Catalinimonas alkaloidigena: one gene and its partners. The protein of the gene in region 1 interacts with the protein of each later gene in a pairwise test. Links are inferred from orthologs where the notes say so. Each region holds a gene or a part of one and is shown in the gene's direction. Other genes may lie near its edges.

Evidence for each region.
Region 2: the proteins of rplL (region 1) and obgE interact in binary tests that used the Escherichia coli proteins (3 or more experiments, as listed by UniProt). The link is inferred for Catalinimonas alkaloidigena from one-to-one orthologs.
Region 3: the proteins of rplL (region 1) and BLR44_RS22840 interact in binary tests that used the Escherichia coli proteins (3 or more experiments, as listed by UniProt). The link is inferred for Catalinimonas alkaloidigena from one-to-one orthologs.
Region 4: the proteins of rplL (region 1) and dnaE interact in binary tests that used the Escherichia coli proteins (3 or more experiments, as listed by UniProt). The link is inferred for Catalinimonas alkaloidigena from one-to-one orthologs.

What each region holds. Positions count from the first base shown.
Region 1 is NZ_FNFO01000010.1:69,956-77,142, reverse strand. The notes cover bases 4,288-7,187. They hold rplL (50S ribosomal protein L7/L12), read left to right. Parts: upstream 4,288-5,498; coding sequence 5,499-5,876; downstream 5,877-7,187. Other genes in these bases: rpoB (DNA-directed RNA polymerase subunit beta), read left to right, coding at 6,046-7,187; rplJ (50S ribosomal protein L10), read left to right, coding at 4,932-5,465; rplA (50S ribosomal protein L1), read left to right, coding at 4,288-4,929. Outside these bases: BLR44_RS21720 (M1 family aminopeptidase), read left to right, coding at 1-697; tuf (elongation factor Tu), read left to right, coding at 1,563-2,750; preprotein translocase subunit SecE, read left to right, coding at 2,948-3,136; transcription termination/antitermination protein NusG, read left to right, coding at 3,165-3,722; rplK (50S ribosomal protein L11), read left to right, coding at 3,736-4,173; more of rplA, read left to right, coding at 4,231-4,287. UniProt on the Escherichia coli protein: The binding site for several of the GTPase factors involved in protein synthesis (IF-2, EF-Tu, EF-G and RF3). Is thus essential for accurate translation.
Region 2 is NZ_FNFO01000008.1:208,697-215,877, reverse strand. Bases 2,919-5,812 are described here. They hold obgE (GTPase ObgE), read left to right. Parts: upstream 2,919-3,808; coding sequence 3,809-4,816; downstream 4,817-5,812. Other genes in these bases: dnaJ (molecular chaperone DnaJ), read left to right, coding at 5,471-5,812; BLR44_RS19335 (nucleotide exchange factor GrpE), read left to right, coding at 4,886-5,467; BLR44_RS19345 (tRNA1(Val) (adenine(37)-N6)-methyltransferase), read left to right, coding at 2,939-3,679; rnhA (ribonuclease HI), read left to right, coding at 2,919-2,942. In the rest of the region: BLR44_RS19370 (GH92 family glycosyl hydrolase), read right to left, coding at 1-590; BLR44_RS19365 (hypothetical protein), read right to left, coding at 730-1,344; large-conductance mechanosensitive channel protein MscL, read right to left, coding at 1,349-1,825; BLR44_RS19355 (MarC family protein), read left to right, coding at 1,921-2,490; more of rnhA, read left to right, coding at 2,487-2,918; more of dnaJ, read left to right, coding at 5,813-6,586; BLR44_RS19325 (hypothetical protein), read left to right, coding at 6,733-7,181. UniProt on the Escherichia coli protein: An essential GTPase which binds GTP, GDP and possibly (p)ppGpp with moderate affinity, with high nucleotide exchange rates and a fairly low GTP hydrolysis rate.
Region 3 is NZ_FNFO01000011.1:48,638-55,797, forward strand. The notes cover bases 2,778-5,650. They hold BLR44_RS22840 (oxygen-dependent tRNA uridine(34) hydroxylase TrhO), read left to right. Parts: upstream 2,778-3,634; coding sequence 3,635-4,666; downstream 4,667-5,650. Other genes in these bases: BLR44_RS22830 (nucleotidyltransferase family protein), read left to right, coding at 2,778-3,127; yidD (membrane protein insertion efficiency factor YidD), read left to right, coding at 3,310-3,561; dcd (dCTP deaminase), read left to right, coding at 4,950-5,486; BLR44_RS22850 (rubredoxin), read right to left, coding at 5,568-5,650. Also shown: BLR44_RS22820 (redoxin domain-containing protein), read right to left, coding at 1-1,118; BLR44_RS22825 (ThuA domain-containing protein), read left to right, coding at 1,387-2,142; more of BLR44_RS22830, read left to right, coding at 2,222-2,777; more of BLR44_RS22850, read right to left, coding at 5,651-7,022; BLR44_RS22855 (nitrate reductase), read right to left, coding at 7,058-7,160. UniProt on the Escherichia coli protein: Catalyzes oxygen-dependent 5-hydroxyuridine (ho5U) modification at position 34 in tRNAs, the first step in 5-carboxymethoxyuridine (cmo5U) biosynthesis.
Region 4 is NZ_FNFO01000001.1:501,138-509,516, reverse strand. What follows is about bases 1,510-5,601. They hold dnaE (DNA polymerase III subunit alpha), read left to right. Parts: upstream 1,510-1,861; coding sequence 1,862-5,401; downstream 5,402-5,601. Other genes in these bases: trxA (thioredoxin), read left to right, coding at 5,538-5,601. Also shown: BLR44_RS01915 (hypothetical protein), read right to left, coding at 1-1,404; more of trxA, read left to right, coding at 5,602-5,864; BLR44_RS01900 (porin family protein), read right to left, coding at 5,949-6,539; BLR44_RS29260 (hypothetical protein), read left to right, coding at 7,473-7,598; BLR44_RS01895 (DUF4861 family protein), read left to right, coding at 7,795-8,379. UniProt on the Escherichia coli protein: DNA polymerase III is a complex, multichain enzyme responsible for most of the replicative synthesis in bacteria. This DNA polymerase also exhibits 3' to 5' exonuclease activity. The alpha chain is the DNA polymerase catalytic subunit.

The sequences.
Region 1 (7,187 bases):
GACCAACCGCCCGCAGATTGCAGATATGATGGAGCGGGCCCTGCACGATCCGTTCTGGGCACTGCGCGAACAAGCGCTAAATTACTTCAGTAACGTAGACGAAGCCAGCTTTGCCGCGATCCGGCCCACCATCCGCCAGCTAGCGCTAGACGACACCGTTTCGTCGGTAAGAGCCACGGCGCTGGAAACCCTCGCTTCGTTCGAGAACCCTGCGGATCAGTCGCTTTTCCGCGAAGCCCTGCAAGACCGCTCCTACATGGTGATTGCCGCTGCGCTGACCGCTTACGTAGAAAGTGGGGCGTCCGACGTAGTACAGGTAGTACAGCCTTTTCAGAAAGAGGACAATGAGCACATCGTCAACTTTCTGGCCGACTATTACGCGCAGGAAGCTCAACCGGAGAATTTTACTTGGTTCCAGAAACAACTGGCTACCCGGCCTGCACAAATGCGTTACCTATTGGCTCAGTACTTGGGGCAATACCTGATGAACGTACCCGATACTACGCTTCAACAAGAAGGGATCGATCTGCTGGCTTCATTGGCACGCGCCGATGCTAACGAGTACGTGCGCCTGTCGTCTTACCAAGCGTTGGGCCTGTTGGTAGAAACCTCCGATGCAGTTGCGCCGTTGCGGCGACAGATCAAAGAGGAAGAAGCCAGTGAACGCCTGAAGCGGTTGTACGAATTTATGCCCTAATCTTTCGGCGGCTTCCCGGAAGGAGGAGCCTTTTGCTTGCCATACGGAGTGTTGAAAGAAGAATCTATTTTTTTGCAACAGGGATTTGATAATCCCAGAAATGCTCATACTTTTGCATCTCTTTTGAAAAAGCGCTTATCACGAATCGGCTTACAGGGCCGATTTTTGCGCTAAACAAGTTCAGTTGGGGAGATACCAAAGTGGCCAACTGGGGCAGACTGTAAATCTGCTGTCTTATGACTTCGAAGGTTCGAATCCTTCTCTCCCCACCTTATTTCGCTCGTTGTTTTGTTGGAAAGCGAGGGTTGACTGTAGAGAGCGAAATGCAAGCGGGAGTAGCTCAGTTGGTAGAGCGACAGCCTTCCAAGCTGTAGGTCGCGGGTTCGAGCCTCGTCTCCCGCTCTTTTATTATCTCTTCAGTCGAGAAGCGGCTGGTTAGATAGCAATCAGAGCGACAGCCTTTCAGGCTGTAGGTCGCGGCGGGGCGGCCCGTGCCGTTCGAGCCTCGTCTACCGCTCTTTTTTTCCCTTTAGGGGAAGCTGCCGACGTAGCTCAGTGGTAGAGTACTTCCTTGGTAAGGAAGGGGTCGTGGGTTCAAATCCCATCGTTGGCTCAACAGCGCGAGTTATTGTTTCGGCAAAGCGCTATTCGGTAGAAGAGACGAGGAATGGAGCAGGGCGAAGAACTTCTAGCGATTGACTTACGATGTTTCCGTTCAGCAGCTTTGTGTGCAAGGCTGCTATTGGTACATACAAAATGAAGGCCTGTCCTTCCGCGCTATGTTGAGTTCGTAGAGCTTAAGGCATACGCGTAAATTATCACAAGTACAATTTTCAATTTAATAACCTAACCATAGTTTTCAGACATGGCTAAAGAAACCTTCGATCGTTCCAAGCCGCACGTTAATATTGGTACGATCGGTCACGTTGACCACGGTAAAACAACTCTGACGGCGGCTATCACGAAGGTGCTTGCCGAGAAGGGTTTGGCATCAATGCGCGACTTCTCTTCGATCGATAACGCACCCGAAGAAAAAGAACGTGGTATCACCATCAATACTTCACACGTTGAGTATCAGACGGAAAATCGTCACTACGCGCACGTTGACTGCCCTGGTCACGCTGACTATGTAAAGAACATGGTAACGGGTGCCGCTCAGATGGACGGTGCTATTCTGGTAGTAGCCGCCACGGATGGACCTATGCCCCAAACCCGTGAGCACATCCTGCTGGCACGTCAGGTAGGTGTACCTGCGCTGGTCGTGTTCATGAACAAAGTCGACATGGTCGATGATGAAGAGCTTCTGGAACTGGTAGAAATGGAAGTGCGTGAACTTCTGAGCTTCTACGAATTCCCAGGCGACGACATTCCGGTAATCCAAGGCTCGGCCCTGGGTGCTCTGAATGGTGAAGAGAAATGGGTGAAGACGGTAGTCGAACTGATGGATGCCGTTGATAGCTACATTCCGTTGCCCGAGCGTCTGGTTGATCTGCCGTTCCTGATGCCGGTCGAAGACGTGTTCTCGATCACAGGTCGTGGTACTGTTGCTACAGGTCGTATCGAGCGTGGTGTCATCAACTCGGGTGATCCGGTTGAGATCCTGGGTATGGGTGCTGAAAACCTGAAGTCGACTGTAACAGGTGTGGAGATGTTCCGCAAGATTCTGGACCGTGGCGAAGCGGGCGATAACGTAGGGCTCCTGCTCCGCGGTATTGAAAAGACTGACATTCGTCGCGGTATGGTAATCTGTAAGCCTGGTTCTGTAACGCCTCACAGCGAGTTCAAAGCCGAGGTGTACGTTCTGTCAAAAGAGGAGGGTGGTCGTCATACACCGTTCTTTAACAAATACCGTCCGCAGTTTTACCTGCGTACCACCGACGTTACCGGGGAGATCATGCTGCCCGAAGGCGTAGAAATGGTAATGCCGGGTGACAACATCACAATCACTGTGAAGCTTATCAACACAGTGGCCATGGAGAAAGGTCTTCGTTTCGCGATTCGCGAAGGCGGCCGGACCGTGGGTGCAGGGCAGGTAACAGAGATCCTGAAATAATTTAGCGAAAACTTATCAAAAGCGTCCCTGAAAACCTCGGGGACGCTTTTGTTTGCAACGCAAAAATCCCTATCTTTGCAGTCCCTTTTTCGGGGAGGCTGTACGGGTGTAGCTCAATTGGTAGAGTAGCGGTCTCCAAAACCGTTGGTTGGGGGTTCGAGTCCCTCCTCCCGTGCCAACACAAATCATGTGATACAGTGAAAAAACTGACCAATTTTGTGAAGGAGTCGATCGAAGAGGTGCGTTACCGGGTAACGTGGCCGAAGTTCGACAGTTTGCAGCGTGATACGCGCCTGGTGTTAGTAGCGTCAATTATTTTTTCGCTTGTCATCTGGGCAATTGATTTTGTGTTCGAAAATCTGATGAAGGTTATTTATAACCTGTAATCGAACCATCAAAAACTATCCAGTAATAATGGCGGAACTCAAGTGGTATGTAGTACGGGCAGTTGCCGGGCAGGAAAAGAAAGTAAAAACCTACCTGGAAAACGAAATCGCCCGGCAGCACCTGGAGGAAGTTGTGCCTGAAATTCTGATTCCTTCCGAGAAGGTCTATGAGATTCGGAATGGAAAAAAACGTGTGCGAGAGCGGAGCTTTTTTCCAGGGTACATCATGATTCAGGCCGACCTGAGTTCTGGTGAAACCACGCACGTAATCACAAGCATCCCCGGCGTTATTGGGTTCTTGGGTTCAAACGAAGGTGGTGCCGACAAGGTGCCAGTCCCGCTGCGACCCCAGGAAGTGAACCGCATCCTGGGTAAGGTAGACGAGACCGAAGGAGTAGAAGAGCAGCTGAATACGCCGTTCATTGTAGGGGAGACCATCAAAGTGATGGACGGTCCGTTCAACGGTTTCTCGGGTACCGTAGAGGAGGTTTTTGAAGAACGGAAGAAGCTGAACGTGATGGTGAAGATCTTCGGACGTAACACCCCGGTCGAGCTGAACTATTATCAGGTAGAAAAACAACAATAGTAATAAGAGCGAAATGGCTAAGGAAATAAGCGGCTACGTTAAGCTGCAGGTAAAAGGAGGACAAGCCAATCCGGCGCCGCCCATTGGTCCTGCATTGGGGGCTAAAGGGGTAAACATCATGGAGTTCTGCAAGCAATTTAACGGTCGCACGCAGGACAAGCAAGGCATGGTGTTGCCTGTGGTCATCACGGTTTATAAAGATAAGTCTTTTGATTTTATAATCAAGACTCCTCCTGCGCCGGTCTTGTTGATGGAAGCCGCCAAGCTGAAGTCAGGGTCGGCAGAGCCAAACCGGAAAAAAGTGGGCTCAGTTACATGGGATCAGGTTCGTCAGATTGCTGAAACCAAAATGCCTGACTTGAACGCGTTCAAAGTAGAGTCTGCCATGAAAATGGTAGCAGGTACGGCGCGCAGCATGGGCATCACTGTGACGGGCGACGCGCCGTTCTAATCTCTTTATTCTAAAGCTTGGGGCGGGCCAAACGCTCAACCCACATCACACAAGATTATGGCTAAGCTAACAAAGAAACAGAAGGCCGCTCGCGAAAAAGTGGATAGCAGCAAGAGCTATGCGCTGCTGGATGCCGCTGCCTTGGTCAAAGACATCAACTATACAAAATTCGACGCTTCCGTAGACGTAGACATCCGTTTGGGTGTTGATCCTCGGAAAGCTGATCAGATGGTGCGTGGAGTAGCCACTTTGCCGCATGGTACGGGTAAAACTGTACGGGTATTGGCACTGTGCACACCGGATAAAGAGGAAGAGGCCCGTGCGGCAGGCGCTGACTACGTGGGTCTGGATGAGTTCATTCAGAAGATCGAGCAAGGCTGGACCGATGTGGATGTGATCATCACCATGCCTACCGTAATGGCTAAAGTAGGACGCTTGGGCCGTATCCTCGGTCCGCGTGGCCTGATGCCTAACCCTAAGTCGGGTACGGTAACGATGGACATTGGCAAAGCGGTGGGTGAAGTGAAAGCCGGTAAGATTGACTTTAAAGTCGACAAGTACGGCATCATCCACGCCAGTGTAGGAAAGGTTTCGTTCGAGCCCCAGAAACTTGCGGATAATGTTCAGGAACTGATGAATGTTATCACGAAGCTGAAGCCCTCTTCTGCCAAAGGAACTTACTTGCGCTCGGTGCATTTGTCCAGCACCATGAGCCCTGGAATTACTATTGATAAAGCTAGCATAGCCGGAATCTAATCATGACACGCGAAGAAAAAGCCAGCATCATTGAAGAGTTACGTGAAAAGTTTTCGAACTTCAACTACTTCTATGTAACCGACGCCTCCGGCATGTCCGTGGCGCAGATCAACGACTTTCGGCGGGCCTGCTTTGAAAAGGGGATTGAGTACAAAGTGTACAAAAATACCCTGGTTAAAAAAGCATTGGAGGACCAAGAAACCGACTACTCGGAATTTGATGATGTTCTGAAAGGTTTCTCAGGAATTATGTTCTCTCCTGAGGCAGGCAACGTTCCCGCTAAATTGCTTAAGGACTTCTACAAGAAGAACGGTAAGCTGGAAAAGCCTGTACTGAAAGCCGCTTCCATCGACCAAGCGTTGTACATCGGCGCTAATCAATTGGATGCCCTTACCAGTGTTAAATCGAAGCAGGAACTTATTGCCGACGTAGTCGCACTCCTACAATCGCCGATGAAAACTGTGCTTTCTGGCCTGACAGGCAGTGGCCAAAAGATCGTCGGTATTCTTAAAACCCTTTCCGAAAAGGAATCATAACCCTTGTTTAATCATTATTAAAGTAGCACTAAGATGGCAGATTTGAAATCGATCGCGGAACAGTTGGTAAACCTGACTGTGAAGGAAGTAAATGAGCTGGCCACTATTCTGAAGGACGATTACGGCATTGAACCTGCCGCCGCGGCCGCTGTTGTAGCAGGACCAGCCGCAGCCGCCACCGAAGAGGCCGCTGCCGAGAAGACTAGCTTCGACGTAGTACTGAAAGCCGCTGGCGCCAGCAAACTGGCAGTCGTTAAACTGGTGAAAGAACTCACTGGTCTTGGCCTGAAAGAAGCAAAAGAACTCGTTGATAGCGCTCCTAAGCCTTTGAAAGAAGGTGTAGCGAAAGATGAGGCAGATGCGCTCAAGAAACAGTTGGAAGAAGCTGGTGCTGAAGTCGAAGTAAAATAAAGCTTCTCCCCTTTACCGAGTTTATTCCGAAAGTAGGCCTGGCTTTCCGTCAGGTCTTTTCCTGTTTGTACCTAGTGGTGTCTTTTTGACAAACACCTCCTTTCGGTCGGAACTAATCTGTCTGGAAGCGTGTCTTCTGAATAATTTGTCTACCTATCTCTGAATTTCGATGTCAGCTAATTCTTCATATCCCACCCCGAGAAAAAGCTTTGCGTCTATCCGGAACATCATCGATTACCCGGACTTCCTAGATGTACAGCTCCAGTCTTTTAAGGATTTCTTTCAGCTTGATACAGCCGCCGAGAAGAAGACCCAGGAGGGCTTGTATAAAGTCTTCGCTGAGAATTTTCCGATTACTGACTCTCGAGAAAACTTTGTTCTTGAGTTTATTGACTACACCATCGATCCTCCCAAATATTCGGTAGATGAGTGTATTGATCGGGGGCTTACCTATGCTGTACCCTTGAAGGCAAAGTTGCGCTTGCTGTGTAACGATGCTGACAATGAGGATTTTGAAACGATCGAGCAGGAAGTGTTTTTGGGCAACATCCCTTACATGACCTCGCGCGGTTCATTCATTATTAATGGTGCTGAGCGTGTTATTGTCTCGCAGTTGCACCGTTCGCCGGGGGTGTTCTTTGCGCAAAGCAAACACACCAACGGCACCAAGCTGTATTCGGCACGGATCATTCCGTTCAAAGGCTCATGGATTGAATTTGCGACGGACGTGAATAACGTCATGTACGCGTACATCGACCGGAAGAAGAAATTCCCGGTGACGACGTTGTTGCGGGCGATCGGTTACGGTACCGACAAAGACATCCTGGACCTTTTCAATCTTTCAGAGGAAATCGAAGCCAATGGTGAGAACCTGAAAGACGTGGTAGGACGTAAGCTGGCGGCTCGTGTTCTTCGCACCTGGACAGAAGACTTTGTGGACGAAGACACCGGTGAGGTGGTGTCGATCGACCGGAACGAGGTGTTGTTGGAGCGTGATTCCGTACTGGAAGCAGAGGACGTAGAAACGATTCTGGATTCGGGCACGAAGTCGATCATCCTGCACCGCGCGGACATCAACATTGCCGACTACACGATCATCTACAATACGCTTCAGAAAGATAACTCTAACTCAGAGAAAGAAGCGGTAGAGCAGATCTATCGTCAGCTCCGTAACACGGAAGCACCTGACGAGCAGACGGCACGCGATATCATTCAGAACCTGTTCTTCTCGGACAAACGTTACGATCTGGGTGAAGTGGGTCGCTACCGGATCAACAAAAAGCTGGGGCTGGAAATTGAAGCTGATACCCG
Region 2 (7,181 bases), on another replicon or contig:
TTGTAGACCAGATCCAGAAGGATATGCGCGTCGCTCGACCGCGGAAAGGTGTATTGATGAAAGCCCACCCGCTCGGTGGCGGTGAGTTCGGCCGTGATGCCGTAGGTGTCCAGCGCCACCCGGTAATACCCCGGCGCGGCGGTTTCCCGGTCGTGCGAAAAAGTGGAGTAAAAGCCTTTGCTGCCCTCGTGGGTTTTCAGCGGTTCCAGCACCAGCGGCCCGACCGTCGGCATCACCAGAAAATCGCCCAGATCCGCGTGACCGGTGCCGCTGAAGTTGGTGTGCGAAAAGCCGATGATCGTAGAATCTTTGTGCTGATACCCGGCGCAGTATTCGTACGTCAGGGGATTGTAAGTCCCATTTTCGAGATACGGCTCAAAGTTGGTCTGCGGACTCAACTGCACCATCCCGAACGGCGCCGTTGCTCCGGGAAACGTGTGCCCCATCCGACTGGTGCCGATCATTGGGTTGACGTATTGCGCCAGATTCTTGGTAGGAGCGGGCGGATCGGACGCGTTGTGTTCAGCATCGCTGGTCTGGCAAGCCTGAAGAAGGGGAAGCAGCGTCAGCAGAACCAGAAGTTTTCTCATAAGGACAGGTCAATCGGGGAATACAGTCGTATGAAACGGCCCATGCAGGGCGGCTACAAATATGGGGATGCGACACCTGAGATACCGCGAAATGCCGCAGGAATGCACCGGAATTTGTCGTGCGGAGTGTAGGCGAGCCTCATACGCCGATGGTGACCGGGTCTAGAACGACCTCGTAAAATTCGCCGTTGGTCAGGTAGAAGTGTACTGTGAATCGGTGCGTGCCCGCGTGTGCCGGTGGCGATTTCGGGCGCAGGTAGAGTACGTCTTTAACAAGCGGTTGGCTGGCCAGAAAGGTCGTCAGGTCCGTAGGGCGCAGGTTTTCTTCCGCAAATGACGTGAACATCACGTCGAAAACGGGATTCAGCGTATCGCCCGCGGGCGAAAAGGCGTCGTAGTCCGTATCGCTGAACACGTAAACGCCTGCCAATCGCTCGCGAAACTCCGGCGGCACCGGGTCGCAGGCATAAGCGATGGGTAAGATTGACGTTGCGGCCTTTTTCCGAAGCGAGAGCCACCGCTTTTCGGTAGTGAGTTGAAGGCCCATCACATCGAAACGCAGGGTATCTCGGACGGCCGTTTCAATGGTAGATAACGTCCCGTTCACCAGTTCCAACCGCACCGGCATGCCCGACACCCCTTGCACGTCAGGATAGGTCGAGGTGCCGCTGCCGCAGTTCATGCCGTCGCAGCCTACCATCAGGGCGCACCCCAACAAAAGTAAAAGGCCGGTACAGAAAATGCCCTTTTTCATGGATTTACGCTGGGTTAGCTGGATCGGTCTTCGGCGCTACGGCCGTTTGCGGATCGGCCCCGTCGCGCAACAAATCCCGGATTTCGGCCAGCAATTTCTCCTGCTCCGTCGGTTTCGGCTTGGGCGTGGGGCCGGGCTTTTCTTCTTCTTTACGCTGGAGTCGTTCGATAAATTCCAGGAACAGAAAAACGGCAATGGCGATGATGAAGAAGTTGACGATGATCTGGATAAAATTGCCGTAACGAATCAGCACAGCGGGCTCGGTTACCTCCCCGACGGCGTTGGTGACGGCGGGCTTCAGCACGAAGGCCAGGCGCGTAAAGTCGATGTTGGCGATCAGCAGCCCGAGAGGGGGCATGATGATGTCGTCGACGAGCGACGTGGTGATTTTTCCGAAGGCCGCCCCGATGATGACACCGGTGGCCAGGTCGATCACATTACCACGAAACGCAAACTTTTTAAATTCTTTGAAAAGACTCATGTTCAGGAGGTTCAAAAAGTAACAAATTGGGTACGCTGCCCCAAAACGGAACCGCCCCGGGACATTTTGATAGCTTTGCACCAAAAGTACGCGGTATGTTTTCTTTTCGGGAAATCATTTCAGTCACGTTGATCTTATTTTCGGTCATCGACATCATCGGAGCCATTCCCATCATCATCGACCTTCGGCGGAAAATCGGAGAGATCGACGCGGGCAAAGCCACGTTGGCGTCGGGCATCATCATGATCGTCTTCCTGTTTCTGGGCGAATCGATTCTACGCCTGTTCGGGGTAGACGTCGACTCGTTTGCCATTGCCGGGGCGCTGGTGTTGTTCCTGATCGGGCTGGAAATGATACTGGGCATCGACATTTTCCGTTCCGATGCCGAAATGGGGGCGGGGTCGGTGGTGCCGCTGGCATTTCCGCTCATTGCCGGGGCGGGCACCATGACCACGATTCTGGCACTCCGGGCCGAATACGCCGTGTTGAACATCCTGGTGGGCATCGTGCTGAATCTGGCGCTGGTCTACCTCGTGCTGCGGACGTCGGGCTGGCTGGAAAAGCGCCTCGGTCGGGCGGGAGTCAGCATCCTGCGCAAGGTGTTCGGCATCATTCTGCTGGCCATCGCTATCAAACTTTTTAAAACCAATTTGCATTTCGGATGATCACGATTTATACCGACGGCGCTTCGCGGGGCAACCCGGGGCCGGGGGGCTACGGCGTGGTGTTGAAATACCAACAGCACCGGAAAGAACTCTCGGAAGGGTTCCGCCTGACGACCAACAACCGCATGGAGCTGCTGGCGGTGATTCGCGCCCTGGAGGCGCTAAAGTGGCCCGGCGCGCCCGTAACGATCTATACGGATTCGCGCTACGTGGCCGATGCCGTCGAAAAGGGATGGCTCAAAAACTGGATTGCCAAAGGATTCAAGGGCAAGAAGAACGAAGACCTCTGGATGCGCTTCTGGCACCTTTCGCAGAACTACAAAGTGCGTTTCAAATGGGTGCGTGGCCATGCCGGCAACGTCGAAAACGAACGGTGCGACGAGCTGGCCGTGGCGGCGGCCCTGCAACCCAACCTGAAGCCCGACAAGGGATTTGAAGCAACTGTGGCATGAACCCAGCCCCCGCTCCGAAACGGCAGAAAAACACGTTTTTCCAGTTCAAGCAATTTCGGGTTGAACAGGAGCGGTGTGCGCTGAAGGTCTGTACCGATGCGTGTACGTTGGGGGCGTGGGCACCGGTCGACAACGTGGCGACAGCGCTCGACATCGGAACGGGGACGGGTCTGCTGGCTCTGATGCTGGCACAGCGCGCACCGCAGGCCCGCATCGATGCTGTCGAACTGGAGGCAGACGCGGCAGCGCAAGCGCGCGACAACGTACGGCATTCGCCCTGGGCAGAGCGCATTCAGGTCCATGCGGAATCCATTCAGGCCTTTGCCGCGCGTACGTCCACCCGCTATGACCTGATCGTCAGCAATCCGCCTTTCTACCAAAACTCCCTGCGCAGCCCAGGCACCGCCCGACGTGCGGCGCTGCACGGCGATACGCTTCCGCTGGCCACATTGGCGCAACTGGCAACTGACCTGCTGCAACCGGCGGGGCGCCTGGCCGTGCTACTCCCTCCAGGCGAGGCCGTCTCTGTAGCGACCTTGCTTCGGGAACACGGCTGGTTTCCGGTCAAGCGGCTCTACCTGCACGAACGCGAAGAAGCGCCTTGCCTGCGCCATCTGCAACTCTTCTGCCGGGACCGGAGGGGGGTACAGGAAGAAACGCTTTATGTACGAACCGCTGCGCAGCACTACACGGACGCATACCGGCGTTTGCTGCGCGACTTTTATTTGATTTTCTGAACGAAGTAGGCAATAGGCCGGGCATTTGGCGGGGCGGGGAACTATTCGGCTCCCAAAAGGCCTGATAGAAACGTTGCTGCGTGGCGCGAGCGCCCTGCGGCGTGCCATCTGCCTGGATGACAAAAAAGTATGACGAGTAACTTCATCGATTACGTAAAAATCAATTGCCGCTCCGGACACGGAGGGGCCGGGTCCCGACACTTCCGGCGGGAGAAACACGTACCCCTGGGCGGTCCGGATGGGGGAGACGGTGGCCGTGGTGGCCACGTGATTCTGAAAGGGAATGCCCAACTGTGGACGCTGTTGCACCTGAAATACCGTAAGCACGTTATTGCCGGCGACGGCGCGCCCGGCGAAGCCGCGCATCGCACCGGTTCCCAAGGCGAAGATGCGGTGCTGGAAGTGCCCCTCGGCACCGTTGCGAAAGATCCGGAGACGGGAAAGACCCTCCTGGAAATCACGCAAGACGGCCAGGAGGTCATTCTGGTTCCCGGTGGACGCGGTGGATTAGGGAACGATCACTTTAAAACCTCGACGAACCAGGCACCCGATTATGCCCAGCCGGGCGAGCCCGGGCAGGAAGCGTGGGTGGTGCTGGAACTGAAACTGTTAGCCGATGTCGGCCTGGTCGGGTTTCCTAACGCCGGGAAATCGACGCTGCTGTCGGTGCTGTCGGCGGCGCGTCCCAAAATCGCCGATTATCCGTTTACAACCCTGCAGCCCAACCTAGGCGTCGTGGCGTATCGCGACGATCAGTCGTTTGTGGTAGCCGATATTCCCGGCATCATCGAAGGTGCTGCCGAAGGGCGCGGGCTGGGCATTCGCTTCCTGCGCCACATCGAACGCAACGCCATTCTGCTGTTCCTGATTCCGGCCGACAGTCCCGACATCGCCGCCGAATACCGCATTTTGCTCGGAGAGTTGGAAAAGTACAATCCTGAAATGCTGGACAAGGCACGCGTCCTGGCGGTTTCTAAGTCGGACATGCTGGACGACGAACTGCGCGAAGAAATGGAAGCCGAACTGCCGGAAGGTGTGCCTGCGCTCTTTATTTCGTCGGTGGCGCAACAGGGACTCACGCCTCTAAAAGACTTACTCTGGCAAACGCTGCACAGCAAACGTGTCACTTTGTCATAGTGCTTTCGCGTGGCAACATCATTGATAGAGTTACGATAATTGATAGAGACAAAAACCGATTGTAGTTATATGGCTGAAGAAAAAGCAGAATTTCTTTCTGAAGAAGAAACCCCTACGACAGCATCACAACAGGAGGCTGACACAAACGCGACAGAAAGTCGGGAAGCGTCGGAATCGAGTGAAGCGCATGGCGAGCAGTCTGAGGTAGCATCGCTCAAGCAAGAAGTTTCTGAGCTTAAAGATAAGTACCTGCGCCTCTATTCCGACTTTGAGAACTTCCGGAAGCGGAGTGCTCGTGAGCGGCTAGACCTGACCATGACGGCCAACGAGGGTCTGATGAGTGCTCTGTTGCCTGTGTTGGACGATGCCGGGCGCGCCCTGAAAGCGGCCGATGCGGCCTCGAATCTCGATGCCGTGAAAGAAGGGGTACAATTGGTCTTCCATAAGTTGCAAAAGACCCTGGAACAGAAGGGATTGAAGTCGATGGACGTGAAACAGGGCGATACGTTCGATGCCGAGCTGCACGACGCTGTTACGCAATTCCCCGCCCCTTCGGAAGAGTTGAAAGGAAAAATAATTGACGTAATCGAGCAAGGCTACGTGCTGAACGAGAAGCCCATTCGATTTGCTAAAGTGGTGACAGGTTCATAAGAAATGGCGAAACGAGACTATTACGACGTACTGGGAGTGAGCAAAACCGCGGCGCCGGACGAGATTAAGAAGGCGTACCGGAAAATCGCGATCCAGTATCACCCGGATAAAAATCCGGACGATCCTACGGCAGAAGACAAGTTCAAAGAAGCCGCCGAAGCCTACGAAGTGCTCAGCAATACCGAAAAACGCCAGCGTTATGACCGGTTCGGGCATCAGGGCGTCAACGGTGGGGGAGGCCCCGGTGGCATGAGCATGGACGACATTTTCAGCCAGTTCAGTGACATCTTTGGCGAAGGTGGAAGTCCGTTCGACGCTTTCTTTGGCGGAGGTGGCCGCGGATCGAGACGTAAAAAGGGCTCGAACCTGCGCATCAAACTGAAGCTGACACTGGAAGAGATCGCGCACGGTACTGAAAAGAAAATCAAAGTAAACCGTCTGGTGACGGCCGAGGGGGTTACGTTCAAAACGTGTCCTACCTGCCAGGGTACCGGCCAGGTGCGGAAGGTTGTCAACACCATGCTGGGGCAGATGGTCTCGGCTACGACATGCTCTACCTGCCACGGTGGTGGTCAGGTGATCGACAGCCGTCCTCCGGGGGTGGACAACTCCGGCTTGGAGCCGCGTGAGGAACTGTTGACCATCAAGATCCCAGCCGGGGTCAGCGATGGCATGCAACTTTCGATGTCCGGTAAAGGCAACATGGCCCCCGGCGGCGGCGTTCCCGGCGATCTACTGATTCTGATCGAGGAGATCGAAGATAAAGTGCTGAAGCGGGATGGCAACCACGTGGTATACGACCTGTTTGTCAGCTTTGTAGACGCGGCGTTAGGCACGAGCATGGAAGTGCCGACGATCGACGGCAAAGTGCGCATCAAGATTGATCCCGGTACACAGAGCGGTAAGATTTTGCGCCTGAAAGGGAAGGGTATTCGTGATTTGAACGGCTACGGTCGCGGCGATCAGTTGATTCACGTTAACGTCTGGACGCCACAGCAACTGACGCGTGAGGAAACTGAGATTCTGGAAAAGCTGCGCGATGCGCCCAATTTCAACCCTACGCCCGACGCGAGCGACAAAGGCTTTTTCGAGCGGATGAAAGAATTTTTCAATGGATAATCGCGTAAGAGATTGAGCCTCAGGTGATATGTTGTTGTGATGAATTCTATTCGCCCATCAACCTTACAAGCCCGGACCAAAAGTCCGGGTTTTTTGTTGTTACGAGTGAATATCTTTATCACTGAGTTGATAAACAGTCGCCTATTATGTCACGCATCGTCATTTTTCTCGTGCTATTCACCTCCCTGGCCGGTCTTTCCTCCGAACGGGTTGCTGCGCAGTTTTTACACCGCTCAGCCACGTTTTCGTTAGGATCGCCCCATCTGGAGCCAGAAGCCCCTGCGTTGGTGGCCGGATTGCCCGATGGCGAATTGGTGGCACTGGCCAAGGTAGAAGGGGGTGTCGTCGGGTCTTCTTCTTATCGCCTGGAGTGCTACGGTTCTTCGTTGCAACTCATGTGGGCTACCGATTTGCAACTATCTGGACAAGAAGAAGTACATCGTCTGTTCTTCAATCACAAAGAAGTAGTGCTTCTGCTTTCAGAACATGATTTGCCCAACCACAAAGCGCGTCTGAAAGCCATTGGCTTCGAGCCTTTGTATGGGCAGATCGCGTGGCGTAAAGAACTGGTACAGGCTGCGGTCGGCGCCTGGGC
Region 3 (7,160 bases), on another replicon or contig:
CCGCCCGGCTCCACCAGCACGGTGTAGGGGAGGGCCCCGGCCCAGTCGGGATCGACGGCTTCCATCAGTGCGTATTTGTCGTCTTTGTCAAAGATGTAGTTCTCGACGGCCGAGTGCTCTTTTTGCAGGAACTTCAGCGCCTTGTCCTTCTGCTCGGGCTTGTCGGCGCTGATCGAAATGAACTCGAACGGGCGGTCGTTGTACATCCGCTCCATCACCACAAACTCGGGGTACTCGACCACGCAGGGACCGCACCAGGTGGCCCAGACGTTAATCAGCCGCAGCTTGTCGGTATCGTTTTTCAGGAGTTGCTGAATGCCCGCTTCGTCGATGGTTTCGAGCGTTACTTCCTGGGCGTCCCACTCGTTGTAAACCTTCTCTTTCATGTCGTTCTTCCAGGCCCATTTCGTGCTGCACCCAAAGGTTTTGGTCTGCGGATTGGCCACGTCGCGCCCGGCCAGCAGGTCGTCCAGCGCCGCGCGGATGTCTTCCGCCTGGGCCGTTCCTGGCTTTTCCGAGGCATCGAGCCGCCCTACATAGCGGAGCTTCCGGTCTTTGTCGAACACAAACGCGTGGGGCGTCGCCACGGGGCCGTAGGCGATAGAGACGGCCTGGTGGTCGCCATCGTAGAGGTAAGGGAAGTTGAAGTCTTCGTCTTCCGCGCGCATTTTCATGTCCTCGTACGTATCGCCGAGGTCGGTGTACCCTAGTTCGTCGTACAGAAGCGCCAGCGGACTGTTGGGCGAAATGGCGATGACCTGCACGCCTTTGCTTTGGTAGTCGGTGACCAGCTGCTTGATGCGCTCTTCGTAGGCCTGTGCCGTGGGGCAGTGGTTGCAGGTAAAAATGACCGCCAGCACGGGCGCGTCCTGGTATTCGGCCAGGGTGTGGTATTTGCCGTCGACGCCCGGTAGTTTGAAATCCGGGGCAGATGCGCCCAGTTCCAGGGTTTTGACGTCGGTTTTGTGGACCAGTTGCGGATTGACCTTGATTTCCTGCGATGCCAGCGTCACGTTTGAGGAGTCGGGGGCAGAAGCGGAGGTATCGGCCGTATCCTGACCCGACTGGCAGGCAGACAGCAGGGCGGCGAGTAGGAAGGGTGTGGAGTAGCGGATCATGGATGTATGGAGAGGTGATGGGTGATTGCTGAGGGCAAATTACAAATTACAAATTTGTCGCAAACGAAACGCAGAAGGGTTGTTGTGCCCCGCTACCAACAAGAGAGCGTCGGCCGCCGGAGTTACTGTGGCGTTGCCCACAAACACGTGTTTGGGACCGAAAAAAGCGCGGTAGCGATTTTTCTGTTTGCCTCGTCGCTCTTTTTCCCGGCTACGGTTCATTTTTCTGCGGAAACCCTCTAGTTTTAAGCAAAACCAACTTTATCCCATGAAACCTTCTCTTCTTTTTTTGCTGGCAGCGTGGCTGATCGCCCCGCTGGTCCAGGCGCAGACTTCTTTTCGGGTACTGGTGTTTTCCAAAACCAATGGCTACCGTCATGAGGCCATCGAAACGGGCGTCGCGACCGTGAAACAACTGGGCGCACAGTACAACTTTGACGTCGACACGACGGAAGATTCGCTCCAGTTCAATGACAATACGCTGAAGCAGTACGACGTGGTGGTGTTTCTGAACACGACGCAAAACGTGCTGGGCGAGGCCGAACAGGCCGCGTTCGAAAAGTACATCCAGAGCGGCAAGGGCTACGTCGGCATCCACGCCGCCGCCGACACCGAATACGACTGGCCCTGGTACGGGCAACTGGTCGGGCACTACTTTGATTCGCATCCGAAGCAACAGACGGCGATGTTACACGTAGAAGACGCTAAGCACCCGGCTTCGGCGCATCTGCCCGATCCGTGGGAGTGGACCGACGAGTGGTACAATTATAAGGAAGACCAGGCGGGCGACCTGACGGTGCTGCTCACCGTCGACGAAAGTAGCTACGAGGGCGGCAACATGGGCGCTATGCACCCGATGGCCTGGTACCACGAGTTCGACGGCGGCCGGGCGTTTTACACCGGCCTGGGCCACCGCGACGACTGTTACGAGAAGCCCGAATTTTTGCAGCACCTGTACGGAGCGCTCTACTGGGCCGCCACCGGCAAGAAAAAGCTGCCGAATATGGTAAGTACTGAGAAATAACCGTAAAATCTAAAAACTTTTGCTTCCCTTGGCCGAGAGTGTCATCTTTGCCCGCAGGAATAGCCACCAAACCAAAACTATGAAACCAACGCTTGTGATTTTGGCCGCCGGGATGGGCAGCCGTTACGGAGGATTAAAACAGATGGACCCGATGGGCCCCTCCGGTGAAGTCATCATCGACTACTCGATCTTCGACGCCATTCGGGCCGGCTTCGGCAAAGTCGTGTTCGTGATCCGTCGCGACATCGAAGCCGACTTCAAAGAAGCCTTCGGCGACAAACTGTCGAAGCAGATTCCGGTAGAATACGTCTATCAGGAGCCCGACGTCTCCAAATACACCTCCGAAACGGTGGAACGCAGCAAACCCTGGGGGACTGCGCAAGCCGTGCTGTCGGCCAAAGACGTGGTGAAGGAGCCTTTCGCCGTGATCAACGCCGACGACTACTACGGCAAAGAAGCCTACGAGCTGCTGGTGAAATTCCTCTCCGACCAACCGGCCGGAAACCACTATTCGATGGTAGGATACGAATTGCCCAAAACCCTTTCGGAGTTCGGAACCGTATCGCGTGGCGTGTGCAAGGTGGACGAAAACCGTTCCTTGACCGAGATTGTCGAGCGTAAAAAAGTGGGCCGCGACGAGGCCGGCACCATCCGCTTCCACAACCCGGACGGCGAGCGCGGTACGTTGGGCGAAGACACCATTGTGTCGATGAACATGTTCGGCTTTACGCCCACCTTCTTCGACTATATCGACGAGTATTTCGGCAACTTCGTACGCGAAAACATCAAAGATCCGTCGGCCGAAATGACCATTCCCGACATTCTGAACGAACTGATCGCCAAGAACGAAGTGTCGGTCAAAGTGCTGACTTCGCGCGACTCCTGGTTCGGCGTAACCTACAAAGAAGACAAGCCCGACGTGATCGGGCGGCTCAACTCCCTGATCGAGGGAGGTGTGTACCCCGATAACCTCTGGGGGAACTAAACACGAGTCGATTCACGTACTAGAGAAAGCCACTGCTTCTGAGCGGTGGCTTTTTTCGTACGGACCCTCTGGGATTGCCGCAACGAGAAAAACCGGGAAAGCTTCTTTCAGGACATCCTGACGTGAGAAGCGAGGCCCAACGAACGAGAAACGCAGCACGCTGCCATTTGTCATTTGCTACTTTGAAACTCATCAGTTCCTTCTTCGTCTTTCTGGTGCGGTTCTACCAACTGGCCATTTCGCCCCTGTTTCCGCCCTCGTGCCGGTATACGCCGACGTGTTCGCAGTACATGCTGGAGGCGATTCGCCTCCACGGACCTTTCCGCGGGGGGTGGATGGGCCTGAAGCGCATGAGCCGTTGCCATCCGTGGGGCGGACATGGGTACGATCCTGTTCCCAAAAAGAAAGAAGCAGATATTTCTTCGTCCTGTTAATTTTGCGGTAGGCAGGTGCCCGCAACGCACCCGCACCGTGTTTTCAATTGCATTCGTATTATTGTCTTGTTCCATGCTACTTCATAACCGCGTCAACGGCAAAGAACTCAAGCAGAAACTCCAGCAAAGCCAGGAACCCCGTACCACGCTGTCGTTTTACCGCTACGTCCGCATCGACGACCCGGCCGCCCTGCGCGACGAACTGTACGCGCAGTGGATGCAGTGGCGGGTGTGGGGGCGCGTCTACGTCGCCCAGGAAGGGATCAACGCCCAGGTGAGCGTTCCGACCGAACACTTCGAAGCGTACCGCGACGCCATTTACCAGCATCCGTACCTTGGGCAGCTCCGGCTGAACGTGGCTGTCGAAGACGACGGCAAGTCGTTCTTCAAGCTGGCGATCAAAGTGCGGCCCAAAATTGTCGCCGACGGCCTGAATGACACCACGTTCGACGTGACCAACAAAGGGCAGCACCTCTCGGCCGAAGCGTTTAACCGCATCGCCGAAGATCCGAATACGATCATCGTCGATATGCGCAACCACTACGAAGCTGAGGTGGGGCATTTCGAAGGGGCCATCCGCCTCGACGCCGACTCGTTCCGCGATGCCCTTCCGATGGCTGAGCGGGAGCTGGAAGGCCAGCAGGAGAAAAACGTGGTGATGTATTGCACCGGCGGCATCCGCTGCGAAAAGGCAAGCGCCTATTTTAAGCACAAAGGCTATAAAAACGTCTTTCAGCTGGAAGGCGGCATCATCAAATACGCCCACGAAGTGCAGGAAAAAGGCCTGCCCAACAAGTTTCGGGGGAAAAACTTTGTGTTCGACGAGCGGCTGGGCGAGCGTGTCGGCCACGAGGTGATCAGTCACTGCCATCAGTGTGGCGCGCCGTGCGATACGCACACCAACTGCGACAACACCGCCTGCAACCTACTGTTTATCCAGTGCGAGGCCTGTGCGGCCCAGTACGAAGGTTGTTGCTCCGATACCTGCCAGGAGGTGACGCACCTGCCCGAAGAAGAGCAGCAGAAAATCCGCCAGCAGCAACCCGCCAAAACGCGGTTCAGCAAGGGACGCCTCACGGCCCGCCCGACGGTAGGCGACCAGTAAACCGACTCCAATCTGGCGTGCAGACAGTACGCGCAACCTCCTTACCACCACCTGCGGCACCGCGGCTGGTGGTTTTTTGTTATGGAAGAAACTAAAATGTTTTCGCCACGTTTATCATCTCCCGTATCGGCACGGAAAATGCTTAATTCTTACGCAGATACGTTCTTGTATGAACTTGTGTGCTCGTAACCAACTGAAAATCACACTTTAGCGCGAGGGAACTCCCGCACGGGGCCGAAGGAGCACTTCGCCCGTACCCGAGTCCACGCCAAACCATTTTGCTATGATTCTATCGGGAAAAGAAATTAAGAAGAAGCTGGGAAAGGAGATCCACATTGCTCCCTTCAACGAAGCGCAACTCAATCCCAACAGCTATAACCTGCGGCTGCACCAGGAGCTGCTGGTCTACGAAAATCAGGTGCTCGACATGAAGGAGCCCAATCCGTACCGGCGCATTCAGATTCCGGAAGAGGGGCTGGTGCTGCAACCCGGCGAATTGTACCTCGGTCGGACGATCGAAACCACCCGGGCCGATTGTTACGTCCCGATGCTGGAAGGCCGCTCGTCGGTCGGTCGGCTGGGCATTTTCATTCACATCACGGCGGGCCTGGGCCACGTCGGCGCCAATGGCTACTGGACGCTGGAAATTGCCTGCATCAAGCCCGTGCGGATTTACGCCGGTGTCGAAATCTGCCAAATCTATTTTTCGGAACTGCAAGGGGCCTACACGGCCTACAACAGCAAAAAATACCACAACAACAACGGCGTGCAGCCGAGCCTGATGTACACGGAGTTTGCGCCGAAGGTGGAGCACTCCTGATCGCCGAAAGTTTAAGGAATCCAACTCCCTTTCTGCCTCACCACGCTGTGGGGTAGAAGGGGAGTTGTTGCTTAAGCACCCTTACTCTTTGGCAGGCGAGGCTTGACTCACCGGGACTTCTTCATAATCGGCTTTCGGGCTGCCGCAAACGGGACATTGGTACGTGTCGGGTACGTCGGCGAACGGCGTTTCGGGCGCGATGTGGTTCAGCGCATCGCCGTACGCCTCGTCGTAGATGTTGAGGCAATGGCGACAGCGGAAGCGCTTGTTGAGCGATTTTTGCGCTGTGGGGGCTTTTTCTGCCCCTTTTTTGTGCGCGTCGAGCTGGTCATAATACTGCTTGCTGAGTTCGATGAGCAGCGAAGGCACAATCTCTTTCGACACGCGGCGCGCGTAGGTAAAGTACTCGAACGTATTGGGGTTGAAGTCTCGCGCGTACAGCACGTTGAACGCGTCGGGATCGTCGGGTGTCGCTTTGGGATTTTTCTCGATCACCACCGAGGTAAAAAGAATTTTGTGTGCCTGCGTTTTGACCGTGAATGTCAGCCCGTACGTGCTGATGTCCTGCTGGTCGAGCATCCGCACGAAGTATTTTTTCAGTTCGAGCGCTTCCTGGTTAAGCACCGGCAAATGCCAGTTCAGTTCCAGGGACGAGTGGCGTACGTTGATGCCGTTTTTCCCCAGCAGTTTCTCCCAGATCACCCGGTCTTTTTCGGCAATGCCCTTGACAATGAACGACTTCCAGGGCGTCAGGCTGAGCTTTCCCACGTTGGTTTCCAGGCATAAATCGCACAGCGCCCGCATAAAATCGACATAAAAGCAGTTGTTCCGCCAGTACAGGCCCAGCCAGTACTTGCCTTCCTGCGTGCGGTTCATGCCCTCGTAATAGGGGAACGTCGGCTCCGGAAACGTAAGCGGCGCCTGAATCTCGCGGGTGTTGAACGTCACCTGCTCCTGCACCCGACGGTAAATTTCCGGGGCGGTAAGCGTCCGGCTGCGCGGGTTGAGTTGCTCAATGGCCCGGGCCACTTTCGCCAGGTCGAAGCCGTAGATCAGGTCCGGGGCGCACCACGGAAGCGGATCGAGTTCCGAGTAGCGGATGTAGAGGTACCAGTAGTTGTCGAACTGCGAGGCAATGAAGTTGATGTTGCCGGTAAACAGCGGCACCATGCTCTGCATCGGGTCCACCAGGTTGATTTTCTCCTGGGGCTGGTAGTCGAACGTGTCGAGCACGTAATGGTAGATGTGCGACGCCAGCCACTTGGTGGAAGGCATCACGTCGAGCGAGACGTACGAGCTGACGATGTTCTGGTTGACTTTCTGGTTGAGTTCGTATTCCAGGGGTAGGTCGCGCAGGGCGTCGATTACGCCTTCGGCTTCCGGGTCGGGTACCGGAAAAAGGATGTCCTGCCGCGAACCGAGGTGGAAATAATCGAACCCGAGGTGCTGGGCCACTTCCAGAATTTTGCGGAAATCGCCGGGCGAAAGAATGCCTCCCTTTACGAACACGCGCACCAGTTGCTCACTAGTAGTCATACCCGTAAGGTAGATATTTTCTGTCTGAACCATCATTAGGCGGTAACGGGCGCTTCGGCCGGAATCCGGGAAGCGAGTTGAGTGTCGAGAATACTTTTGACTTCGGGCTTGCAACTGCCGCAGCCTAGCCCGGCCCCG
Region 4 (8,379 bases), on another replicon or contig:
GCCTACTTCATCGCGGCTCAGGCTGGTAAGCCAGAAGTGGTTTCCGCCGTTGCCTTTGGTCATTTTGGTTCCATCGGCCACGGAATTGGACCAGCCCGCCAGCAAAATGCCGTTGTCTTGCGGCAGGATCCGAATCAGTCGATCTTCGCCCGTACCACCATAGGTGGCATCCCACTTTTTGGTACCACGCTCGTCTACCGACAAAAGCCAATAGTCGTAATTTCCCAGGTTGGCTCCGTCTTTAGCGCCCTGCATTGACAGAGAGTTGGAAATTCCGCCGATCAGGAAGTTGCCGTCATCGGAACTTACTACGTTGTAGGCAATCTCGTCGCTGTTGCCCCCGAAGCGCTTCTCCCAGATCAGTTCGCCCCCCGCGTTCAGTTTGGCCAGCCAGATGTCTTTGCTAAACTGACTTACGGCATTTTGGGGTTGCACCATAAAGACGCTGTTCTGAATGTAGCCCGCCACCAGATAGCCGCCCTCACGCGTGGGCGTTACAGAATAGATGGCTTCGTTGGCCGGATTTTCACTCACGAAGCGCCAGCGCTCGTTCAGTTGCCCATCCAGTTGGACGACGAACGCGTTGCGTTCCTGCAGGCTTTCTTCCGAGTCGGTATCGTCCTGAATCAGGTTCCCTTCCTGCTTCGATTCTTCCAGGCTCATCATGGTGCTGTGGCCTGCCAGCAGGTAACCGCCATCGGTCGTGCAAATGATTTTCTCTACTTTATCGTGGTGCGGTGTTCCGATACGCTTGTCGCGCATTACCACCCCATTTTTGTTAATCTCTACCAACCAAAGGTCGTAGCCTCCAAATTGCTTGTCGCGCCCCAGATCGCCTGTCTCCGGCAACGAGTTGGTACGTCCGCTCATCAGGTAGGTGCCGTTTTTGGTCAGGGTAATGGACGATACCGACTCTTTAAAGTATCCTCCCAGGCGGCGTTCCCACAGCAATTCTTTTCCATCGAACGAGATTTTGGCCATCCAGATGTCCGTAATCCCGTTGCGGTAAGGGTCTGTAGAAGGCATCGAAATGTTCCCGCTTGCTTTTAGGGCAGTGGTATAACCCGCCACCACGAAGCCCCCATCATTAAGGGTATCTTCGGTGACAGTCTGTACATAATCGTCGTTCATACTGCCGATCAGCCGCTGCCATTCCAGGTTGTTGTGCTTGTCCAGTTTCACAATCCAGTAATCCAGGTCAAAGCGACCAATGTTGACAACGGAGCGGTAGCCAACCAGCAGAAGTCCTCCGTCGCGGGTGCGGATCGCATCCTGCAGCCGTTCGGTTTGGGTCGTGCCGAACTGAAAGTCGAGGTCCTGACAATAATCCGGCTGGGCTACGGCGCGCTCTGCAGCCCCTCCCAAGAGCAGAGCTAATAATGCTAAGAGATATAGCTTTTTCATGTGCTGTACGTGGTAATTAACTAATTCAACACTACAAAGAAACGTACGTAACATTAATTAACCTAATATCAACATTATTCAACCTCCGAAAATCATATCCCGCCGCCGCTGAAGTTCATTTTTATGCTTTTTCTCCAGACTACCGGGAGCAAACCTTACATCACTTTTAGCTCTCGCAACGCTTTCTTAATCCGTCCTACCTTCTTACGACTCATTTTAGACATGCCAAGAAGTGTAAAAACATTACACATTGACCCATCCGATTATTTTATTGAATTATTTTCACAATGCACCGTGCACGCCGGAGCAAGAAAAGCGCAAAAAGCGAGCAAAATGAACTCCGGTCGCCGCTTCTGTGTCTCCAAGAGAACCTTCCACGCATCACCAAGGGTGTGGAAAACTTCTTATTCAGATGGTTAGCACTTTAGCTAATTTCGCTAGGTAATTTTTGTACGCTATGCCCCAATTCAGTCACCTCCACGTTCACACCCAATATTCGCTGCTCGACGGTGCCACCAACATCTCGAACATGATGAAAAAAGCGCAGGCCGATAACATGCCGGCCGTTGCGCTGACCGACCACGGGAACATGTTTGGGGCATTCAAGTTTGTGGCCGAAGCAAGTAAGTACAACGTCAAGCCCATTGTCGGTTGTGAGTTCTACTTAGTGGCCGACCGGCACAAGAAACAGTTCAGTAAGGAAGACAAGGACAACCGCAATCACCAGTTGCTGCTGGCCAAAGACCAGGCGGGTTACCGCAACCTCGCCAAGCTCTGCTCCATCGGCTACCTGGAGGGGATGTACAGCAAATGGCCGCGGATCGACAAAGAGATCTTATTAAAGTATCACGAGGGGCTGATCGCCACCACCTGCTGCATCGGGGCGGAGGTGCCCCAGGCCATCCTGAACGACAGCGAAGAGAAAGCTGAGGAACTGTTCCGGTGGTGGCTCGATGTATTCGGCGACGATTACTACGTGGAACTGCAACGCCACAAGATGGAGCAGCAGGAAAAGGTCAACGCCGTGCTGCTGCGCTTCGCCAAGAAGTATAATGTCAAAGTGATCGCCTCGAACGATGCACACTACCTCGACCGCGACGATTTCAACGCGCACGACGTACTGCTGTGCGTGAACACCGGCGAACTGAAAACCAAGCCGGTCTGGAAGGGCGATGGCTTCGGCGGTAAAGAGTACCGCTTCGGGTTTCCGAACGATGAATTCTACTTTAAGTCGACCGCCGAGATGGGAACCTTATTTAAGGATCTGCCCGAGGCGCTGGACAACACCAACGAGATTGTCGACAAGATTACGCCGCCTAAGCTGAAGCGCGACATTCTGCTGCCCAACTTCCCGATTCCAAGGGAGTTTCCCGATGCCGACGCGTACCTCCAGCACCTTTCATTCGAAGGCGCCAAGAAGCGTTACAACGGCCTGCCGCTGACGCACGAAGATACCGCGACCCTGTCCATCCCCTCGGAAGTGGAAGAGCGCATCAACCACGAGTTGCACATCATCAAAACGATGGGCTTCGCCGGGTACTTCCTCATCGTCCAGGACTTCATCAACGAAGGGCGGCGCATGGGCGTAGCCGTAGGACCGGGACGGGGTTCGGCGGCCGGATCGTGCGTGGCGTATTGCATCGGGATTACCAACATCGACCCGATCAAGTACTCCCTCCTGTTCGAACGTTTTCTCAACCCGGAACGGATTTCGATGCCTGACGTCGACGTCGACTTCGACGACGAAGGGCGGCAGCGGGTGATCGACTACGTGGTGGACAAGTACGGCAAAAACCAGGTGGCGCAGATCATCACCTACGGCTCGATGGCCGCCAAAATGTCGATCAAAGACGTAGCACGGGTGCTGGATCTGCCGCTGGCCGAAGCCAACCGCATTGCCAACCTGGTCCCGGCCAACCCCGGCATGACGCTCAAGAAAGCGTTTGAGCAGGTCCCCGAACTGGTCGAAATCCGCAAGCTGAACAACTTGTCGGGCGAGGCGCTCCGCATGGCCGAAAAACTGGAGGGTTCGGTGCGCGGCACGGGTATCCACGCAGCGGGAGTCATCATCGCGCCGGACGACATCACCGACTACATTCCGGTCTGTACCGCCAAAGATGCCGACCTGATGGTGACGCAATTCGACGGCAAAGTGATCGAAGACGCGGGCATGCTGAAGATGGACTTTCTGGGGCTGAAGACCCTGACCATCATCAAAAAAGCCATCGACCTGATCGAACAGAACCACGGTGTCAAGATCGATCCGGACCAGATTCCGCTCGACGATGCCAAGACCTACGAACTCTACCAGCGCGGCGATACGGTCGGGACGTTCCAGTTCGAGTCCGAAGGCATGCGGATGTACCTCAAAGACCTGAAACCCACCAACATTGAAGATCTGGTGGCCATGAACGCCCTTTACCGTCCGGGGCCGATGCAGTTCATTCCGAACTTCGTGGAACGAAAGCACGGCCGCGAGCCGGTCGAGTACCCCCACCCGCTGCTGGAAGAGATTCTGAAAGATACGCAGGGCATTATGGTCTACCAGGAGCAGATCATGCAGACGGCACAGATCCTGGCGGGCTATTCGCTCGGAGCTGCCGACCTGCTGCGCCGCGCGATGGGAAAAAAGAAGCTGGACGAGATGGCCAAGCAGCGCGAGATCTTCATCAAAGGTGCGAAAGAGAAACACGACATCCCCAAGAAAAAGGCGGAAGAAGTGTTCGACATCATGGAGAAGTTCGCCGCCTACGGCTTCAACCGTTCGCACTCGGCTGCCTACTCCGTCGTGGCGTTCCAGACGGGCTACCTCAAGGCCAACTACCCCGCCGAATACATGGCGGCCGTGCTGACCAACTGGATCGGGAACATCGAAAAGATCACCTTCTTTATGGAAGAGTGTAAGCGGATGGGCATCCCGGTGCTGGGGCCGGACGTGAACGAATCGAGCGTGACGTTCTCGGTCAACCAACAGGGGCAAATTCGTTTCGGACTCGGGGCGATCAAAGGGGCGGGCGAAGCCGCCGTCCACAGCATCATCGAAGAGCGGGAGAAAAACGGACCCTACACGGACCTGTTCGACTTTGCACGACGGGTCAACCTGCGGGCCGTCAACAAAAAAACGTTCGAAAGCCTGGCCTACGCCGGCTCGTTCGATGCGTTCGGGTTGCAGCGCTCTCAGTACTTCTATTCGACCGAAGAAGACAAGCAGACGCTGCTGGAAAAGGCCATCCGCTACGGCAACCTGTACCACGAAAACAAGAACAATTCGCAACAAACGCTTTTCGCCAGTTTCGGAGGCGGCGAACAGGAAGTACCACTCCCGCGCATTCCGCAGTGCGAACCGTGGGGACAACTCGAAAAGCTCAAGAACGAGAAAGACGTGGTCGGGTTCTTCATTTCCGGCCATCCGCTCGACCAGTTCCGGCTCGAGATCGAAAGCTTCTGTACATGTTCGCTTCTGGGGCTGGAAGATCTGTCGCGGTACCGAAACCAGGAAATCAACATTGCGGGCATTGTCACCAAAAAAGCGGTGCGCATGACCAAAAACGGTGATCCGTTCGCCATCTTCACCCTGGAAGACTACGACGGCGCCACCGAACTTTTCCTTTTTGGAGATAACTATGTGCAGCTTGGCGGCTACGTCGAGATCGACCGCTTTTTGTTTGTGCGCTGCCGGGTAGAACAACGCCGGGGCACTGACCAGTGGCAGCTCCGTCCGCTCAGCATTGAGCTACTGAACGGCCAGCGCGAGAAACGCGCCAAAGGATTACGCGTGCGCGTGCCGGTGCAGCGTCTCAATCCGGAGTTGTTTGCCCAACTGGAAGAGGCCTTTACTACCCACCCCGGCCAGTGTCAGTTGAACATTTGCCTGCAACACCCGGGAGATCCTAAACCAATTGAGTTAATTTCGCGCCGTTTCAAGGTAGTGCCCAGCAACGAACTGATCGACCAACTAACCACACTGGGCGGCCTGACGTGCGAGGTGATTACCTAACCTTCTGATTTTCAACGACCGAAGCCACAACTCTCGGAAATGTCGTACGTACGACATTCTAGAAGGAACTTTCAGAGTCGTTTTTTCTTTTCATTAGCAATACTGATTTGTACAATTACTTAATCAATTTGATATAATGGCAAAAGCAATCGAAGTAACCGACGCCAACTTTGATGAAATCATCAACACAGAGAAACCCGTCCTGATTGACTTCTGGGCAGAATGGTGCGGTCCTTGCAAAATGATCGGGCCTGTTGTAGAAGAACTCGCCGGTGAGTACGAAGGAAAAGCTGTGGTCGGGAAACTGGATGTAGACAGCAACCCGGAAGTGTCGATGAAGTACGGCATCCGTAGCATTCCTACGCTGCTGGTCTTCAAAGACGGTCAACTGGTGGACAAGCAAGTCGGTGCCGTAGGCAAACGCGTACTGGCCGACAAGCTGGACGCGCAGTTTGCGTCATAAAAACGTTACAAAATCCGTTACATAAAACGCCCCGTGGCTAACCAGCCACGGGGCGTTTCTATTGAGTGTCGATTGTACGACCGCTTAGAAGCGTACGTTCACGCCAAACTGAAGGGGCGCTTTGGCGATGCCCGCCTCGGCGTATACGCCAATGTTTTCAAGGAAGAAATACCGCACACCAATCGTCGTTTCGAAGCCCAGGGGGTTGAGGGCGCCAATCTTATTTTCCGACGAGTCATCCGGATTGTTGTCCTCGTACGACCACGCCCCGAAACGGTAGCCGATGCCCGCTCCCCAAAAAGCATCCAGCTTTTCGGTGTTGGCAAAGTGAATGTTGACACGCCCCAGGATGCTGGTGTTGCGCCAGTTGACGCGGTAGTTGTACGTCTCACCGTTGTATTCCTCGTTGTAACGTACATTAACACCGACGTGCGCGACGTTGAGGCCGATGCCTACGCGATCGGAGACGCCGTACTCGAATTTCCCGAAGAATGGCCCGACACCGGTGTAATCATAGCCGGCTTCGCTTTCGTAGGTACTGAAAAGGGTTTTGTTCAGGTTGCCGATGCCGTAGCCCAGGCTGATCACGGAAGTTCCCTGCTCAAAGGCTTGGGCAAATACCCCTGCCGACAGAAGCATGAGGACAGCCACGTACAGAATACTTGTTTTACGCATGTTGCTAAAGGGTTTAGTGGTTAATTAGAGGTAAATCGTTCGGGCAAGTATAGAAATAAGTTTGTCGCTTGTCTCAGAAAGGCGTGTGTTCATATGTAATAATCATCCTATAATCCATTGATTTACCGATAGTTGGTTTAGGATTACATACATTTCAGCCCCTGTGCACACGCGGCGATCTTCATCTCCTCGTGCCTGAACGAGAGCTAATCAAAGACTTTGCCACAATGCACGCCACGCACCTGTGCGCAAAACGGTGAACTTGGCAACGGTTCTTTACACCAGCATTTTTTGCGGTTCTTTCCAGCCGCCCGTTGTCATACAAGGATCGGGGCAAGGCAACGTTTTATAGACGTCGAAGGGCCGACTGTAGGCGGAGAAGACGGCTCCGTCGTACCGCACCGTGCGCCAAAGCCCATCGTTTTTCTAAATGTCCGACCAGGTAAAGATTTGCCCGCTTTTAAAATTCCGAGACCTTTTTTGTCAGGTCCGGCATGTGCTTTCTTCGTGAGGAAGACTTGACAAAAGAATTTTGTAAGTAGCTGATTGCCAATGCGTATCCGGGGTTGTGCGTTACTACGAAGCATGAAGGCCGAAAAGCCCTTCCAAAGGCGCCAAACGGTGCCTCAGTCGCCCTCCTGACGAAGCATCGGGCACGGCAGGCTGGCACGATGTATGATATACCAATAAAAGTAATTCGTCGTTTTAAAATCCTCGAAAGCCTCTTAGGTTACCTCAAGGTACCGACACGTATTACTTTGGAAGGTTGCCCAAAGCACCGTTACTTTGAACCACTGAACAGATTGGGCATTACACTTTACATTACATTTTCAACTTCTTATGAGACAGACACTTCGCCTTCATAACCGTGGTAGGAACTCAGGCAAAAGTCTACTTGAAAAAATCATTGACGAGAAGCAAAAGACGATTGTCATGCAGTACTACAAAGTGCAGTACTGGAAGCGCTATGCGAAAGAATTGGAAGGCATTGTGGATGGCTTGGAAAACGAACTGATTGGCTACGAGAACGCTACGCTCCTAGAAAATCGCTGTAACTAAGCTCTTTCACCCCGTATATTGATTAGGCATAATCACGTGCCCGTCTGGATAGGTTCAGACGGGCGCTTTCTTTTAGGCTCCTCCGGCAGTTTTTCAAATTTGTGACGCAAAGCCCCCGGCGTCCTAACTTCTTTGGCTATCTTATGCCACCGGTTTGTTCGCGCTCCGCAATACGTTTTTTTATCGATCCCCCACCATGTTCAGAACAAGCGCACTCGCTTCTTTATTGGCCTCGTTCGTGTTCCTTTCCTGTCAATCTGCTGAAGAGCCCTCCAGCCAGGAGCTTACATTGGCCAACCCCGCTTCGATAGCCCTGACCGACCACCCGGTTGCCGTGCCACACGATGCCCTGGCCCCGCTGCCGGAGGGCAAGGTAGTTCCGCTGCTCCTGACGCCGCAGGGTGATACGATTGCCGCCCAATTGGACGACCTGGATGGCGACGGCTCGGGCGACGAACTGTTCTTTGTGATTGACCTGCCTGCCGATAGCTCCCGAACGCTACGCCTTTCGTGGGTGGCGCAGTCTCCGGATTACCCCCGCCGTACGCAGATCAGGTTCGGCAAACGCACGTCGGCCGATACGCCGGTCCAACCCCGGCAAAGCGACACCTCGTACGCAAATCAACTGCCGAAAAGCGCCGGGTTCGGCTACCAGCCCTACCAGACCGACGGTCCTTCGTGGGAAAACGACAAAGTAGGCTTCCGCCATTACCTCGACGGGCGCAACGCCAAAGATCTGTTTGGCAAACGTGTGGCCACCATGTCGCCCCGCACGGTGGGA